DNA from 3 places in the Chloroflexus sp. MS-CIW-1 genome. Region 2 is predicted to be linked to each of the others. Evidence: riboswitches for the same ligand, from Rfam matches in the RefSeq annotation. Region 2 holds a riboswitch; each other region holds the start of a gene.
What was found. A riboswitch is a leader RNA that binds a small molecule or an ion and turns the genes downstream of it on or off. The one in region 2 is predicted to bind S-adenosylmethionine.
Positions count from the first base shown of each region.

Region 1: another riboswitch for S-adenosylmethionine. It lies ahead of QTO31_RS04230 (trans-sulfuration enzyme family protein); the one in region 2 lies ahead of mtnA (S-methyl-5-thioribose-1-phosphate isomerase).
Region 3: another riboswitch for S-adenosylmethionine. It lies ahead of QTO31_RS09875 (homocysteine synthase); the one in region 2 lies ahead of mtnA (S-methyl-5-thioribose-1-phosphate isomerase).

Region 1 covers NZ_JAUBWR010000001.1:1,063,292-1,069,389, reverse strand. Annotated here, with positions in the region: gene QTO31_RS04250 (hypothetical protein) at 162-605, shown strand; gene QTO31_RS04245 (hypothetical protein) at 901-1,164, opposite strand; gene map (type I methionyl aminopeptidase) at 1,203-1,979, opposite strand; gene QTO31_RS04235 (methylenetetrahydrofolate reductase) at 2,016-2,939, opposite strand; gene QTO31_RS04230 (trans-sulfuration enzyme family protein) at 2,943-4,139, opposite strand; SAM riboswitch class I at 4,213-4,319, opposite strand; gene QTO31_RS04225 (GNAT family N-acetyltransferase) at 4,878-5,426, opposite strand; gene QTO31_RS04220 (acetyl-CoA C-acyltransferase family protein) at 5,911-6,098, shown strand, end outside.
Region 2 covers NZ_JAUBWR010000001.1:2,328,348-2,334,445, forward strand. Annotated here, with positions in the region: gene secD (protein translocase subunit SecD) at 404-1,792, shown strand; gene secF (protein translocase subunit SecF) at 1,843-2,844, shown strand; gene QTO31_RS09250 (hypothetical protein) at 2,804-2,947, opposite strand; SAM riboswitch class I at 2,990-3,086, shown strand; gene mtnA (S-methyl-5-thioribose-1-phosphate isomerase) at 3,146-4,189, shown strand; gene QTO31_RS09260 (hypothetical protein) at 4,186-5,247, shown strand; gene QTO31_RS09265 (carbohydrate kinase family protein) at 5,294-6,098, shown strand, end outside.
Region 3 covers NZ_JAUBWR010000001.1:2,504,518-2,510,615, forward strand. Annotated here, with positions in the region: gene galT (galactose-1-phosphate uridylyltransferase) at 277-1,272, shown strand; gene QTO31_RS09870 (HAMP domain-containing histidine kinase) at 1,409-2,422, shown strand; SAM riboswitch class I at 2,646-2,757, shown strand; gene QTO31_RS09875 (homocysteine synthase) at 2,859-4,154, shown strand; gene QTO31_RS09880 (homoserine O-acetyltransferase MetX) at 4,217-5,353, shown strand; gene QTO31_RS09885 (sensor histidine kinase) at 5,616-6,098, shown strand, end outside.

The sequences.
Region 1 (6,098 bases), 1.3 Mb from region 2:
CATCTATCTGTTCAGATACGTTGATAATTCTCAGCGAAATGTGACCGAAGACCTATGGCATTGGTAATCGCTATTTGCTACACTATAGTTCACTCACTACAACAACCTTGAAGGACATGGATCAATTAACGGTATCCGGTATCGTACCCAGGGACATTGTGATGATCAAGCCAATGGCGTCAGTTGGGGCAGAGCAGCGTATTACGAGCAAAAGTCGTTTTTGGGTAGGTCATTCTGGCCTGTTTTGGCTCATGATGGGTTTAGAGTTATGCTTGCTGCTGAGTGTTCTGGTCTGGTTGTTGTCATCGATACCGCTTCGCACGCCATTGGCAACGACACCGGACGTGACCGAATTGGCCCACGAGATTCAGGGGCGAATGAACGGTACTATCCTTGATCCGATGATCGAAATCAAACCGGGGATTACTGTTCATTCCAGCAACATTCGCGGTTTCCGCTTTCAAGGTCACATCTACTATTACTATGTGGAAGGTGCGGTCAATTATGATCCGTTGTCGCGTGGTTTACTGCGACTCGATCAAGTCGAGATCGTACTCCGTGATGAAAGCGGTGTGCGGCCAATTGTGATCTACCGTGTTCAATAGCGCATATACGTGCCTATCCGAATGTTCGTCGGTGGGGCACAACGGATGAAACCACACGATAGATGGAACACAATGGAAAGAATGACTCCTTTTTCATCCTGATGGACGAGTGCCGCGGCACTGCGCCCCTCGCTGGGGTGTGGGTGATGTGGACATAGGCGATGCGTCGGGTGACGGGGGAACGAGAGGCGCAGGACGACGTTGTGCCCCGACGCGGAATTTCGTCGGCACGATATTCGGATAAGCATCCTTAGATGCTATACATCATCTTTGCTACGAATCGCTCTGCACCTGGTCAACGACGGCGTCCTTCTTCCCAGCTTCCCCAGTCTCGTTCTTCGGCGGCGCGGATCGCTCGTCGCTTCAGGGCACGCCGTGAAATAGGGATCACCTGTTTTAAGGTCTCCCAAAGCTGTTCTTCAAGGTGAGGCTGACGCGCCAGTGCAGTCTCGATGGCTGCTATATCGAGACCGCGGTTATGCAATTCGGTAGCCAGCGCAATAGCACGTGCGTGATCTCCGCTGGCAAGTGCAGCGATCAGTTCCTCTTCAAGTTTCATACGCCCTCCTGGCAGCGCTGTGCTGCCAGTCGTGTCATTCAAGCGGTCAAGATAATCGGTCCATCTTCCGTTATCGCCAGCGTATGCTCGAATTGCGCCGACCGCTTACCGTCCGCAGTACGCACCGTCCAGCCATCGCGGTCGACTCTGGTAGCTGCCTTACCGGCGTTGATCATCGGTTCAATCGTAAACACCATACCAGCCACGATCTTACGTGTTTGCTGGGGATCATCGTAATGGAGGATCGTTGGTTCTTCGTGTAGATTTCGACCTAGCCCGTGGCCGGTGTACTCACGTACTACAGAGAAACCATTGGCTTCGGCATAACGTTGGATCGCTGCGCCAATAGCCCGGAGAGGATTCCCCACTCGTGCCTGTTCAATGCCCAGTTCAAGGCAGCGCCGGGTAACGTCGAGCAAACGCTGAGTCTCGTCATCAACGTCACCTACAGCGAAGGTCTCACATGCATCACCAATCCAACCGTTGAGGCGCAACCCAATGTCGATACCGACAATATCGCCCTGGTGGAGCCGGTCGCGTTTACTCGGAATGCCGTGGCAAATCACGTCATTAATAGAGGCGCAGATCGTACCCGGAAAAGGTGGAATATACCCGCGGCGACCAGCGGGCACGTATCCTTTGTATACCGGTTCTGCACCGTGAGAACGGATAAACTCTTCAGCAATTGCGTCCAGTTCAGCCGTGGTGACACCCGGTCGGATATACTCACGCAGCACATTAAACGTCTGTCGAACCAGTTGGCCCGCAGCGCGTAGAAGTTCTATCTGGGCCGGTGATTTCAGAATGATAGCCATAGACTACTCTCGCTCTATTTGCACTTACTGAGCATGTTATAGCACATTCTCGTCAGATGATGGTGCCGGTGGCCGTGGCAGCAGGCCAGCTTGTTCAACGACACGAGGAATTGCACGTGTCCAATCGACCGACATAATATGAACACCGGCAACACCCTCGATACTAAGGAGTTCATTCACCAACTCAGCAGCGAGGGCAATTCCTTCCGCTTCGCTATCGGCAGCGCGTTGCATGCGTTCGATCACAGATTCTGGCATAAGCGTGCCGGGTAGGTGATCGCGTAGATAGATTGCTGAATTGGGTCGGCGCAGGATCATCACACCGGCTAGGATGTACGCCTGTTGATGCAAACCGGCAGCCCGCACATCGGCCATCCATTGCCGAAAACGTGCAACATCAAAGATCAATTGGGTTTGGACGAACTCTGCGCCGGCTTCAATCTTCTTTTCCAACCGTGCGGCCCGTTCGACGTTCGGGTTCGCGACACTGCCGATAAAGAAACTGGGTGCTTCTTTCAGCGGTGTACCTGATTGGAAAGTGGCCTGATCGCGCAACGTGCGCAAGACGCGGATCAACTGGAATGAATTCAGATCGAGAACGTTTTTGGCCTCTGGATGATCACCAATGCGTGGATGATCGCCGGTCATTGCTAGCAAGTTACGTACACCGAGTGCGGAGGCACTGAGTGCATCAGCTTGTAAAGCTATCCGGTTACGATGCTGGCAGGTCATTTGCATAATCGGTTCAATACCGAGCTGCTGCAAAATGACGCTCCCCCCCAAAGACGACATCCGGGCGATCCCACGCTGATTGTCGGTCAGATTGACTGCATCGACATAATTGCGAATATTTTGAGCCAGGGTTTCGAGATGGCTTCTGGCCGCCCCCTTTGGCGGAGCAATCTCGCCGGTAACTACAATCTGGCCGGCGGCCAGCCGGCGTTGGAGGGTTGAGTGCATAGCTTATTCGTCGGCAAGAGCTTGTTGCAGGTCGGCGATCAAGTCACTCGCATCCTCAATTCCGCATGAAAGCCGGATGAGATTGTCGCGGATACCGACCGCCAGTCGTTCTTCACTACTCAATTCATAGTAACTCATGAGCGCTGGTTGTTCAACCAGACTTTCCACCCCGCCAAAGCTTGGCGCAATGTAGGCGAGACGCATCCGATCAACAACCGCCATTGCAGTCTGGAGATCACCAACCACTTCAAACGACACAACTCCGCCAAACCCTCGCATCTGAGCACGGGCTATGGCGTGGTCAGGATGCGAAGGTAAGCCTGGGTAATGTACCCGACTGACCCGTGGATGACGGCTGAGAAATTCAGCGACTGCCTGCCCATTTTGATTGTGACGTTCCATACGGAGAGCAAATGTCTTCAACCCTCGGCCAAGCAAGTAGGCGGTATGCGGGTCACAAATGCCACCCAAAATCCCCTGCGTTTCGCGCAGAGCACTGATAAGGGGCGGTCGACCGATGATCACACCAGCCAGTAAGTCGTTGTGCCCGGCCAGGTACTTGCTACAGCTATGAACAACCAGGTCGATACCGTATTCAAGAGGACGCATATTATACGGTGTGGCAAAGGTGGCGTCGATCACGGTTTTGATGCGATGTTCACGGGCGATCTGAGCCACTGCTGCCAGATCAATGACGCGCAAATAAGGGTTTGTCGGCGCTTCAGTAACGATCAGTCGGGTACGTCCTGGTTGAATAGCTGCGGCAATGGCAAGTGGATCGGCTGCGGCAACCACACTATGCGACACGCCGAGCCGTGCTAACATTGTGCGGACAAACTGGCGAGTGCGCCGATAACCGTCGTCAGTCAGAATAACGTGGCTACCGCTAGGGAGCAACGCCAGCATCACGGTGGTGAGCGCATTCATTCCCGAAGCACAAAGGAGAGCGGCTGCTGGCGCTGATGGTGACTCAAGGGCGGCAAGGCGAGCCTCAACGGCACGAACGGTTGGATTTCCGTAGCGACCGTACTCTTCTCGTTCGAGTTCACCTGATTGAAATGCGATCAGCTCGGCGCTATCACGAAAGGTGTACGTTGCACTGTGCACAATAGGTGGCGTAATGGCATCGAATGCGCGCTGGCGGGGTTCTCCAGCGTGGACGGCGGCCGTACTGAGGCCAGAAAACTGTTCATTTGGCATAAAAAACCTCTCATCAGGGCGATGAGAGATTAGGTGACGTGCTCCTGCCGATTGGCGAGAAGACGCCGCTCTCCTCTCATCTGCCAGCGTTCTGCTGCCGGAGTTGCCACCCGTCAGGTATTATGCCGCCGGGTTGGCGCGGTTTCGTAGGGCCGGTCCCTCCACCGCTCTGGATGAGTGCAGCGTTCTGCAATACAATTACGGCTGAGTATAACAGGGTGATGGGTTATTGTCAATGGTGAATTGGACGATCTTGGGGTTCTCAAAGTTCTTTCCTCTCTGACAGTGGTCACTGAGGAGAGAGTGGAGAGGAGTGAGAGGTTCTCAACCTATCCGTAGCCTGTACGGAGTCGCGCAACTTCCCGTCCTGCCGAACGTCTGTGCCAATCTCCCGTTGGCTTGCCGATCATGCCCGTCAGCGCAGTGGTAGGGACTGGCGCCCCCGTAAACGAGGGTTGATGGTATGCTAATGCGCTAACCAATGGGGTATAGCCGCACCGCGTCCGACGCGGGCCAGAGGCTCACGATCCTAGACTTGCACTAACAGCGCACGGGCAATCTGCGCTGAAGCATAACATCACACATGCGGGCCAGAGGCCCGCACTCCCAGGGAAAGAGCGAAGATCAGGGTTTGCTGTCAGCGGGTGCGTAATGTGCGTCGTGTCACTCTACATTTTGAACAGTTTGGTTGTCGAATGTGACCCGAAATTGAAAACTCTGAAAAACCTTACAGCCGCCCTACACCTTCAAGAATGCCGACATAATCACCACATCGTGCAGTTCACCGTTACGGTCAATGGCGTGGCGCGTTAACTGGCCTTCGACGGCAAATCCCAATCGTGAGAAGATGGCCTGACCGGCCTTCAAGGCAGCCAGCATAGCGACCGTCACCTTTTGGGCGCCCAGATCGCGAGCGGTTTCAACAATGGCCTGGGCCATCTGCATTCCAAGCCCGCAGCGTCGCCAACCGGGTTTGACAAGGAGCCGTAGCTCGGCCACGTGATTTGACCATCCTGGCACGCGGCGAGCTGAAGCGTATGCGGCTATCGAACCGTCGTCGGCAATAGCGACAATTTGTCGCCAATTCTCGGCGTATGAGGCATTGACTAAACGGGTTATGATTTCGGGATTAGTGAAGTCTTCTTCGAGATAAAGCAGATCATCTTTGGGCAGACTTAATCCGAAATCGGTCAATGCTGCACGATCACTCTCGGCTAGGGGTCTGATGGTAACCTGCCGGTTGTCCTTCAATGATACACTGCTCATCGCTACACTGCGTTGGGCCATGCCCAGCCTCCTGCCGTGGGTTAACGCGGAAATCTGTTGTATGAAGTGTGTGAAATATACCACATGAAGTTACACTCTGGTTACTCGGTGTAGGTATCGCGAGAGAGGCAAGTGCAATGCCCGCGTACCTAGGTGCTTGTATCGCGACAGACGCGAGGTACTCTTGCGCACATTGTTGCGGAAGCGAGGGCATTTTGCCCTTGAGGACCGCATCGGCTCTCCGAGATCATCGTTTTTAACTCTTACATATTTTGCAGCCACGTTCAGGCCCTCCCTGAAGATCCGACGCACGGCTACCCTCCCTCTTCAGAAGGGGTGTACAGCCTGAACGTGCTCATCATCCTCGAGACGTTTTTTCGACACCCACCACCTGCGGATATTCAGTATAAAACATGTTGCTGATACTGATATAATTGTAATCGTTCCTTGAAGTTCGGCAAGTAACCGGCGGAGTCGCCCGGCGATCCGTCGCAAGGAGGTTGTCATGAGTGAGAAGCGCGAAGTCGTAGTGCTTAGCGGCGTGCGCACGGCTATTGGAACGTTTGGCGGTAGTCTGAAAGATCATCCCCCTACCGAGCTGGCAGCATTGGTTACCCGCGAGGCAGTGGCACGGGCTGGTGTTCAACCTGATGAGATTGGTCATGTGGTCTTTGGGCACGTGATCAATACTGA
Region 2 (6,098 bases):
ACGACCTATGGGCAGAGCGGTGCGCTACGAGTTAGAAGCGGTGAGTCCCCAACCTCTCCGTAAGGTGTAGAGAAGCTCAACTTCCCGTTCCGACGACGCGCTGCCAATCCTGTTGGCGCGCCAATCATGCTCGTTAGCGCAAGGCGGGATAGGGTTTACCCCTCCGCAAACGGGGGCTAGAGGTACAATGGTGCGCTTACACGTCAGCCGATGCTTTCCTGTCACGCGCTCCACAACGTGGGCCATAGACCCGCGCATCCAGTGACTAAGTCGGGTGTTATCGTGCGAGAGTGCATAATCTTCGTCGGTGGTATGCAGCTCGTGGTGTCAAGTCTTGACGCGCTGCTGCGACCAACCTATAATAGGTCGGCTTTTTCGATATTACGTTGAGGAGCACTCGACCGTGCAAAATCGTAATCTTTTATCGCTTCTGCTCATTATTAGTGCTACCGGACTGGCATTGGCCGTGAACTTTGCCCCGAACAATATCTTCTTTGGCCGCGATGTCAGCATCCGTCTTGGCCTCGATCTCCAAGGTGGTATACAGGTGTTGCTACGCTCAGCCGATCCTGATGCAACCGCAGACGAGATTGCCACTGCTGCTCGTGTGATCGAACAGCGGGTCAACGCACTCGGTGTCGGCGAAACGGTTGTGCAGCAGGCTGGAAACAACCGGATCATTGTCGAGTTGCCGGGGGTTGCCAATCCCGAACAGGCAATTGAAACATTACGTGGTACCGGTCGCTTGGAATTTATCGACCCGCAAGGTCAATATCTGGCCGACGGCACTATCGTGCGCACCTCGAGTAGTCCGAATCCTCCCCAGTTAGCCGAGAGCGATACCGTTACCGATGTAACGAGCCTCGGCCCAATTTATCAGAGCATTACCGATGGCGCCGATCTCGATACCAGCGCCGTACAACCCACCTTTTCGCAGGGTGGTGCACTTGGTAGCCGACCGGCTGTCTCGTTTGCCTTCCGTGGCGAATCAGCAAGACGGTTAGCTTCATTTACTGCCGCAAATGTTGGGCGGCCAATGTGTATTGTGCTTGATAATGTGGTTGTCAGTTGTCCGGTGATTAACGCCGCGTTAACCGATGGTTCTGGAATTATTGAAGTAAGTACGGAAGCTGATCGTAATCGTATCTTCAATCAGTTGAAGTACGGTGCTCTGCCGGTTCCACTCGTGATCGAGACGAGCCGAACGGTGACGGCGACCCTGGGGCGAGAGAGTGTAGCAGCCAGTATTACAGCCGGAGTTGTTGGTCTGGCGGTGGTCGCAGCCTTTATGATTTTATTCTATCGGGGACCCGGCGTCGTTGCAACGGTTGCACTGCTCATCTACACGATCATCAGTTTCGCGATTTACCGTCTGATTCCGATCACACTGACCCTGCCCGGTATTGCCGGATTTATTCTCTCGATTGGACTCGCCGTTGATGCCAACGTATTGATCTTTGCCCGCCTCCGCGAAGAGTACCGCCGCGGACGTGATATTCGCAGTGCGCTCGAATTAGGTTTCGTTGAATCCTGGCCAGCCATCCGCGACTCAAGCGTTTCAACCTTGATCACGAGTATTGTGCTGTTTATGTTCGGCAACAGCTTCGGTGTCAGTTTGATCAAAGGCTTTGCGCTTACACTTGGTCTCGGCATTGTGATCAGTCTGTTCACTGCTGTTGTTGTCTCACGAACATTTCTACGTCTGCTCCTGCCGTTGTTTAGCGATGAACGTGCCTGGTGGTTTGGCGTGGATCGCCGTTCAGCAACACCAACTGCGCAGGCTGTCTCGTAGGTATTCAACGACATCGTTCACCTGTGATCGTGAATGGGAGTAACACCTGTATGGAACATCTTGTCCGCCGTCGCTATTGGTGGTTTACGTTTTCAATCCTGGTGATCTTGCCGGGCTTATATATGCTCTTCTTGCATCCTTTAGTCACTACCGGGCGATTTACTATCGGCCTGCGTCCAAGCATTGACTTTGCCGGTGGTGCATTGTGGGAATTGCGTTTTCCTGAGACCGCGCCTGAGCGTTTGAGCACTGATCGGATCGCAGCAGCGTTTGCCGCAGCGGGCTTCGAGAATGCACTGGTTCAGCTCAGCCCAACCCAAATTGACGGGAAAGCAGTAGCAGCCGCATTAGTACGCACCCGTCCACTTAGCGAGTCGGATCCCAACACCGAAATTGATGCCGTGATGAAGGCACTCTCTACCGAATTTGGCAACGTTAGTCGGGAACGACTGGAAAGTGTTGGACCAACCGTCAGTGCCGAATCAACCCGCAGTGCGATTATTGCCGTGCTCGGCGCGTCACTAATTATCTTGCTCTACCTGACTTGGGCCTTCCGCAAGGCACCGCACCCTGTCCGCTACGGCGTATGTGCCATTATCGCGATGCTGCACGACGTATTGGTAGTACTTGGGATTGCTGCCGTTTTAGGCGCAACCATCGGCTTAGAGGTCGATGCGCTCTTCCTGACCGCTTTGCTAACAACCCTTAGCTTTTCGGTACACGATACCATTGTTGTGTTCGACCGCATTCGTGAGAACCTGCTGAATCGGCATCCGGCTGAAACCTTCGATGATATTGTCAACCATAGTCTGGTGCAGACTCTCCCACGGTCGATCAACACTCAGCTTACCACCTTCTTTACACTTACTGCCCTCTTGTTGTTTGGTGGTGATACTATCCGGAACTTTGTCTTGATGCTGCTCATCGGCCTCATCAGCGGGACCTACTCATCAATCTTCAATGCGGCTCAGCTTTTGGTCGTGTGGGAACATCGAGAATGGCGTCATTGGTTTAAGCGCGGTCGGCGCGATGAGACGGCTCCAGCAATGTAACCTGATCAATCAGGTCAAACCAGGTCACTGAAACCGTTAACACTGCCTGCCGTATCAACATCACAATTTGCTGTAAACCGGTACTCGTGATATAATCGCTCACAACGTTCGTATGCGGCGCCATAGTGCGTCGGCGAACTTCAGATGCTCATCGAGATGGGCTGAGGGACTGGCCCGATGACGCCCGGCAACCCCCTGCGGGGAAGGTGCCAAATCCAGCGGCAATTGCCGAAAGATGAGAGGAACGAAGTTTATCGGAGCCTCTCGCCGTGCGAGTGGCTCCATCTTAATTACGACGCCTATGGAACTCCGCACTGTCTGGTGGGAAGACAACGCCGTTTGTCTGATCGATCAGCGTAAATTACCGCACATTGTTGAAGTCGTGCGCTGCACCGACCTGGATGCAGTGGTCTTTGCCATTCGGAGCATGCAGGTACGCGGTGCACCGGCAATCGGCTGCACTGCTGCCTATGGGATGGCTTTGGTTGCCCAGCGTAGCAATGCGAATACGCCTGCTGCGTTGCTGACCGAATTAGAACAGGCTAAACGCACCCTTGATGCCCAGCGACCAACCGCTGTTAATCTAGCCTGGGCAACCAGCCGGATGGTGCGCCAGGCTCATGCGCTGTTGAACGAAGATGTCACCATGATGAAGACAGCGCTTCTGGCGGAGGCCGAAGCGATCTTTGCCGAGGATCTGGCAATGTGCCATGCCATCGGCGATCATGGCGCACCACTGATTCCACTACGCGGACATGTTCTCACTCATTGCAACGCCGGTGGCCTGGCTACCGCTGGTTATGGCACAGCCCTCGCCCCAATCCGCACGGCATTTGCGCAGGGTCGCCCTATTCACGTCTTTGTCGATGAGACGCGGCCCTTCTTGCAAGGAGCACGGCTGACAGCCTGGGAATTGCTCCAAGCCGGTATCCCCCAAACGTTGATTACTGACAATATGGCCGCCTTTATGATGCAGCGTGGTCAAATAGACTGTGTGATTGTTGGCGCCGACCGGATTGCAGCTAACGGTGATGTGGCAAATAAAATTGGCACGTATGGATTAGCGATTCTTGCCCGTTATCATAATATTCCGTTTTACGTTGCTGCCCCTTACTCTACCATTGATCTCAACACTGCCAGCGGTGCCGACATTCCTATCGAAGAGCGTGACCCCAACGAAGTAACCCGTATTGCCGGAGTTGCGATTGCTCCCGATGGTGTCCCTGCCGCGCATCCGGCGTTCGATGTCACGCCCCACGAATTGATTACGGCTATCATTACTGAACGGGGCGTTGTGCGTCCACCATTCGTGGCTGCACTGCGTCAGCTTGAGAGTAAGCAATGAGTGGGTTGGGTTCGCTTGTGCCGGCTTGTCAGCCACTCTTACGCGGTGGTCTTCCCCACACGAATCCGGGCGTGGTAGCCCAGTTCATTTGCCGGTACCTGCCACAGACGCCAGCCTGTCCGTTACCACCGCCGCGAACATTGGCCGATACGCCATTTGCGCTGGCAGCACAAGGGTTGCCAGGCCTTCAGATCGATGTCGAACGTGACCGGCTGACGGTCGAACAGGAAACTCTGGAGCGTGAGGCCAACCGGGTTAGTCTGGCCTACCTGCGCAGTGAGGCCCAATTTGCAGCGCTGAGCGGCCCGGCTGTGACGGTGTTGGACGAGCTGTTACGCCGCTTAAATGCCGAAGAACGGCAACCGCTTGTGTTGAAGTACGAAACGATTGGTCCGGTTAGTCTGAGTCTGGCGCTGACCGATGACCAAGAACGCCCGCTGGCCTATGAACCGGCATGGCGAGAGGTGTTACTCCAACTTTGTAGTTTACGAGTATGGTGGCATCACCAGCAGTTGCAGGGCTACGCCTCTCATCGGCTGGCAATGATTGAGGAACCCTTCCTTGATGCACTCTTGACTCCACTGTGTCCACTGACCTGGGAAGAGGGACTTGATCTGCTCAGTCGGTTTCTCGCCGATCTCCCTGTTCATTGTGGTCTGTTTCTGAGAGGTCGTGTACACTGGTCAGAACTTTTGCACCTGCCGGTGGATGTGATAGGCTTTCATGTGATCGAACAAATCGATCTCCTCCTGCACACTGCAACAGAGCTGGCCGAGTTTTTGACCGATGGTGGCTGTCTGGCTTGGGGAATCGTCCCAACTGAACCCAGAGTGCTGAACAGTGTCCAGGCTGCCGGGCTGTGCGATCAGGTTGTGCAGGCAATGCAACGGGTTGCAGCAGCTACTGGCCTGCCGATGACCTTGGTCCAACAGCAATCATTCCTCTCATTTACTGGCAGTTTAAGCTATATGAGTCCTGATTATGCCGAGCGAGCATTAGACCTTTGTCTCGAAACAGTACAGTTACTTCAACAGAATCTGGATTCGAGGACTACTTAGATAGGGCCTAACCTGTTGATTGCAGGCCAGGCAAGGAGAAAACACCGTGAAAATCGTGGTTACCGGTTCACTTGCATTTGATTACATTATGGATTTTCCTGGCTATTTTAAAGATTTTATGCTCACCGACAAAGCGCATATCATTTCAGTCAGTTTTCTGGTAGACTCGATGCGTAAATTGCGCGGTGGGGTGGCCGGGAATATCGCCTACAATCTCGCTCTGCTCGGTGAACGGCCCTTGATTGTTGGAGCAGCCGGTCACGATTTTGACGGATACCGGGCAATGCTCGAAGCATGTGGAGTTGATACCAGTGGAATTATGATCGTCGAGCACGAGTTTACTTCCTCGTGCTTTATTAATACCGATCAGGCAAATAACCAGATCGTTGCGTTCTATGCCGGAGCAATGGGGCACGATCATCACAATTCTCTTCTACATCGTGGTTTGACAGCCAACGATCTCGTGTTAATCTCGCCTACCAGTCCAGAGGCAATGCGCCGCTTCGCACTTGAGTGTCAGCAGATGGGTGTCCCCTATATCTTCGACCCCGGAAAGCAGACGCCGCGTCTTGATGCCGATCTACTGATGATTGGCATAAAAGGGGCACGTCTTTTGATCAGCAATGATTACGAGTTCGGGATGATGGCAAAGTGCCTCGGTATCAGTGAAGCGGAATTGATTGCCCAGGCTCCGATCACGGTTGTGACTCGCGGTAGCGAAGGATCACAGATATACGTTGCCGGTCAACTTGCTGCCACAATTCCAATCGCGCCGGTAAAAGAAGTACGCGATCCAACCGGCGCCGGTGATGCGTATTTGGCCGGTATTGCCTTTGGTCTGGCCCGGCAGT
Region 3 (6,098 bases), 180 kb from region 2:
TGAAGGTATAACATGAGGAATGAGCGAGAGGGTGTTTTCCGACCTATCATCACAGTACGAAGGATCGGATCGACCCCTTTCAACGAACGATGGTCAGAAGAACTTTGAACAGCCCTGGTATACCGTCATTTTGCCTTTCGTCGATTGCTGTATTGTAACGATAGCGTGATACACCGTTACCGCGGTATCACTTGCCGATACAGCCTATCATCGCTACAATACATCACATCCTACAGTGCGATGCTGCGGCCTAAAGTCCGCTGTGGAGCAGATTGCATGTCCGAATTACGGCAAAATATCGCAACCCGCGAATGGGTCATCATCGCCAGCGAACGTGCGCGTCGTCCCAATACCTTTACCGAGACTCGTCATCAACCGCCGACTGCTGAACGTCCACCTCACGACCCGCAGTGCCCCTTTTGTATAGGGAACGAGGAACTCGACTTGGAAGTTGATCGTTACCCGCCTACCGGTCCATGGCAGGTACGCATTGTGCGTAATAAGTACCCGGCGCTGCACGAACACGGGCCGGTTGTTCGTCACTTTGAGGGGGTACGACGCACGTTAAGCGGTTATGGCTACCACGAAGTGTTGATCGAACATCCGCAGCACAATACTACGCTTGGTTTGATGAGTCACGCCGAGATACGTTTGATACTGGCAACCTATCTGAACCGTGGTCTGGCGATGAGCAGTGATCCGCGCATCGAGCAAGTTGTCATTTTCAAGAATCACGGTGAACGAGCAGGGGCATCGCTCCAACATCCGCACAGCCAGCTTATGGCGGTACCGGTTGTACCGGGCGATATTCGTCATCGTATTGAAGAAGCACGTCGTTTTTTTGATGATACTGGTCAGTGTGTCTTCTGCGCGATGTTAGACGATGAACTGACCCAGCGTGAGCGTATCGTTTACCAGAATGATGCGTTTGTTGCTTTTGTCCTCTACGCAGCTTCTTCACCATTTCATATGTGGATTTTACCACGCAGACATCGAGCCAGTTTCTTCCATATCACCGAGCCAGAGCTGGATGGTTTGGCCGATGCAATTCGTGAAGTCTTCTCTCGGCTATACCACCGGTTGAACGATCCTGATTTTAATCTGGTGCTCCGTTCAACACCAGCTAAAGAACCTGAAAATGGCTATTTTCACTGGTATCTCGCTGTGGTACCGCGTCTCTCGTACATGGCCGGTTTCGAGCTGGGGAGCGGCATTTTTATTAATCCCAGTATTCCTGAAGCCTGTGCCGCATTTCTTCGTGATAATCACTAACGTGACATACTGTGTGACAGGATGTACATATTTACAATTATATGTCTTGTCAGTGAACATCTAAAATCGGTTATAATACCGTTCAACACTATGAGATAAGAAGTGTTGTACTGATGACACAACCCAGGAGTTTAAAATGTCTGGCGCATTTCCACTTAGCGATGAAACTGTCAAGGCTCTCGCGCCATGTAACCTGCCCTTCCTTCGCCACGATCCTTTTACGCGCAGCCGCAGTAGCGCCAGTATTCACGAGTTGCCTGAAACCATACAGAGAACAGTACGGGAATTGTATCAGACCCTCCTCACGATCTTTGCCGAATTTGATCAACAACGGCAGATTGATCTCCATCGTTTGCAGCAATTACTGCAAGAAACGCATTGGCATGATTTGATGCACGAACTGCGCAATCTTTCACTGCATCAGGCTGATGCCCATCTCGGCCAGGTTCTCCACGACTTACGTGGTGGTTCGCTCCAGGCGCTAGCTCTGCAATTGCAGCTTATCGAACTTGGTCAGGTACGACCAGATGACATCGAGCGCATATATCTACTGATTCGCGATCATCTGAAGATCATGCGCAACTGTTTACCCGATCTTGATCCGGTACGTACTGCCCGCGACATTGAGTTACGTGCACACGGGGTCGATCTGCTGCTTGAAAAGTGGCAACACGCTGATTACCGTTTACCCGATGGTCAGGCCAGTATCACGGTTGATGCCCGTTATAATGGTGTGGTTGCTGACCGTTGTGTTGAGTTTTCGGCGCTTGATCGCGTGTTTTACAACCTGATCAACAATGCTACACGCCACAGCGCTGACCGGCGGGTAATGGTTGGCATTTTCCCTATCTTTGAATGTGAAACACCCTCACTACGGATTGTCGTTGCTAATCGCATTGATCTGCTACAACGCACGGCGCTTGAGCAACGGTTCGGTCTGCAATGGAGCGATCTGTTTTACGGTGGGTTTACCTTCAGTAGCGACGGCAGCAGCGGGCACGGGTTCGGATTAGCCATTTGCGCCGAGCTGGTCGCCAATGCGTATGGCTTGCCCAACGGCCCGGCGGCAATTGGCGGCGGCTATGTTGGCGCCCGTCCACACGGTGATCTCTTCGTCGCCTGGTTTCATTGGCCGATTGCTGCGCCGTAGTCAAGAAGTCCTACCAGCCTAGGCCACCGTCGGAAGCGAAAGCTGCGCCCCTCTGCACCTGCGTCGGCCGGTTTGGGAGTTTCTCTCTCCCTCTCTCAGCTCATCACTGTCGGATGGAGTGAAAACGCTGCAAAGATACTTGACAAATCCGCGTCGCATAGTTTATATTACCGATACTGTATGGTGCAGGCGACACCATAACTGTACCTCAACAACGTACACGCACTCATCCAGAGCGGTGGAGGGACCGGCCCGTTGAAACCGCAGCAACCCTCGTATGCGTCGCCGCATACGAACGGTGCTAAGTCCGGCAGAAGTGTTCTGGAAGATGAGCGACGTGGAAGAATGGCCCTGTGCAATGATTTCACGCCCTCATCGTAAGTTGAGGGCGTTTTTGTTGCCTGCAATTTGGCTTAGCTATTCTGAGGAGGTTGTCATGTCCGATGCTCCACGCTTTACCGGTTTTGAGACACTTGCCCTCCACGCCGGGCAAATTCCCGATCCAACGACTGGCTCGCGGGCAGTACCCATCTACGCCACAACATCGTATCAATTCAAGGACACCGATCACGCTGCTCGTCTGTTCAACCTGCAAGAGTTCGGCAACATCTACACCCGAATCATGAATCCAACCACCGATGTCTTCGAGCAGCGGATGGCGGCCCTGGAGGGCGGTGTGGGAGCGCTAGCATTATCGTCGGGTCAGGCTGCCGAAACGCTGGCGATCCTCAATTTGGCCGGTAGTGGTGATAATATTGTTGCCTCGTCGGACCTCTACGGTGGCACGTACAACCTCTTCCGCCATACGCTGCCACGATTGGGAATCACGACTCGCTTTGTGGATGCGCGTGACTATGACGGTTTTGCGGCGGCAATTGATAGTCGTACTAAAGCCTTTTTCCTCGAGCTGGTGGGGAATCCGCGCCTCGATGTGCTTGACCTAGAGCGAATTGCTGCGATTGCGCATGCCCAGGGTGTGCCGGTGATTGTTGATGCAACCACCGTGACACCGTATCTATGGCAGCCGATTCAACACGGGGCTGACATCGTTATTCATTCAGCGACTAAGTATATTGGCGGTCACGGTACCGCCATCGGTGGGATCATTGTTGATAGCGGAAAGTTCGATTGGGCTGCCAGCGGACGGTTTCCCGAATTCACCAGTCCCGATCCAAGCTATCACGGTTTGATCTACACTCAGGCTTTTGGCAATCTGGCCTACATCATCAAAGCTCGCGTGCAAGGTTTGCGCGATATTGGCGCAGCGCTTAGTCCGTTCAACAGCTTCCTCTTCTTGCAAGGTTTGGAAACCCTGCCCCTGCGGATGGAACGGCACAGTAAAAATGCCCTGGCAGTGGCTCGCTACCTGAGCGAACATCCCAAAGTGGCGTGGGTCAACTATCCTGGTCTGCCCAGCCATCCGAGCTACGCCCTTGCTCAGAAGTACTTACCGCGCGGCCAGAGTGGGATCGTCGGTTTTGGGCTGAAAGGAGGCCGCACTGCCGGTCGTATCTTTATCGAGCGGCTTCGTCTGTTCTCGCATCTGGCGAACATCGGCGATGCGAAGAGCCTCGCAATCCATCCAGCTACAACGACGCATAGCCAGTTAACACCGGAAGAGCAACGATTAACCGGTGTCACCGACGATTATGTGCGGCTTTCGGTTGGATTGGAGACGATTGACGACATTCTTGCCGATCTCGATCAGGCACTGGCCGGAACACCTTCATAGGGGCCGCGACAGATCGCACTGACAATGGTGTCACTGCGATCTGTCCGGCAAGGAGTATCTGGATGGAAGCACTGAGCCATGCGCCAATCTCAGAAGGGGTTGGTATTGTACGTACTCAACGCATGTATTGGACCACCCCGCTGAAGCTGACTAGTGGCGCCACACTGGGTCCACTAACGTTAGCCTACGAAACATACGGTGAGTTAGCACCTGATCGCTCAAATGCAATTTTGATCTTGCATGCACTGTCCGGTGATGCCCACGCTGCCGGTTACCATCATCCTACCGACCGCAAACCGGGTTGGTGGGATGCGATGATCGGGCCGGGACGTGCGTTTGATACGAATCGCTACTTTGTTATCTGCTCGAACGTGATCGGCGGTTGTCGTGGTTCAACCGGCCCCTCGAGTCCACACCCGGCGGATGGAAAGCCTTATGGCTCGCGCTTTCCCATTATTACGATTGAAGACATGGTGCGTGCCCAACAACGTCTGATCGATGCGTTGGGGATAGATACCCTCCTGGCGGTTGCAGGAGGCTCGATGGGAGGGTTTCAAGCCCTGGCCTGGGCAGTGGAGTACCCGGAACGGGTACGCGGTGCGATCTTGCTCGCGACCAGTGCCCGCTCTAGCCCACAGACGGTCGCCTGGAATTATATTGGACGACGGGCCATTATGGCCGATCCCCGCTGGCGAGGCGGCGATTACTACGATGGCGAACCACCGCGTGATGGTTTGGCTGTGGCGCGTATGCTTGGGCATATCACCTACCTATGTGAGGAAAAGCTCGAACAGCGCTTTGGCCGTCGGGTTGATAGTGAGATTCTCGACCTTGGACCATGCTTCGCCATCGAGCACTATCTCGAACATCAAGCAGCTCGTTTTAACGACCGGTTTGACGCTAATTCGTATCTGGTGATCACCCGTGCTATGGATAGCTGGGATCTGGCCGCACGCTACGGTTCCCTGGAAGCGGCTTTCGATCTGGCGCGTGCTCGCTTCCTGGCACTGGCTTACAGTAGTGATTGGCTCTACCCCCCAACCGAAACGTACCGGATGGCAGCCGCAGCCCAGAGTGTCGGTCGATCATTCACCACTCACTTGATCACAACCGATGCCGGACACGATGCGTTCTTGACCGATACAACAGCACAGAGTGTGCTGATTCGTGATTTCCTTGAACAGTTGATGAAAGAATAGATGTTATATTAACAAAACTTTTACTCTCTTTCCCCTTGTAAAAATACTATCTGACAGCGTATAATGAAAGCTGGCTGGCAAACATACTGGACGGTGATTTTTTGTGCAACCCGTTACTACGGCTGAAATTCCCAGGCAGCGCCAATATGCCATTGGCGTTACATGTTTGTCTTGTTTTTATCGCAGCAATCCTTCTCTCTTATAGGCAGTAATTCGGTATTCAGATGACATCGAATGGGAAGGATAGTTCATTCTGGCGGGCATGACCGAACTTCAGCCGAATCATGCAGATCATCATGACGAAGCCGCTCAGGTGCAGCAGTGCAAAGAATTGGAACGGGTACTGCTCGAAGCGCAAACGGCAGCCTCGGCAGCGGCTCGCGCCAAGAGCGCGTTTCTCACCAATATCAGTCACGAATTGCGCACACCGTTAACAACTATTCTAGGATACTGTGAGCTGCTCTATGAAGATGTTCGAGAAGGTACGTTATCTCCGGAGCGGGCGAAAGATCAACTGACCAGAATGCGTGGAGCAGCCGAACAACTATTGCATCTGATCAATGATATGATCGAGCTGGCCAGGCTGGAAGCCGGTGATGTTACAATTGTGCCCGGACGATGGCCGATTAGCTTACTGGTTGATGAGGTACAAAACACAATAACTCCGCTGGCACAGGCTCAGCAGAATTCCCTGATTGTTGACCTGAAGGTTGATCCACGCAAGATTATTATCATCGATCGCGAC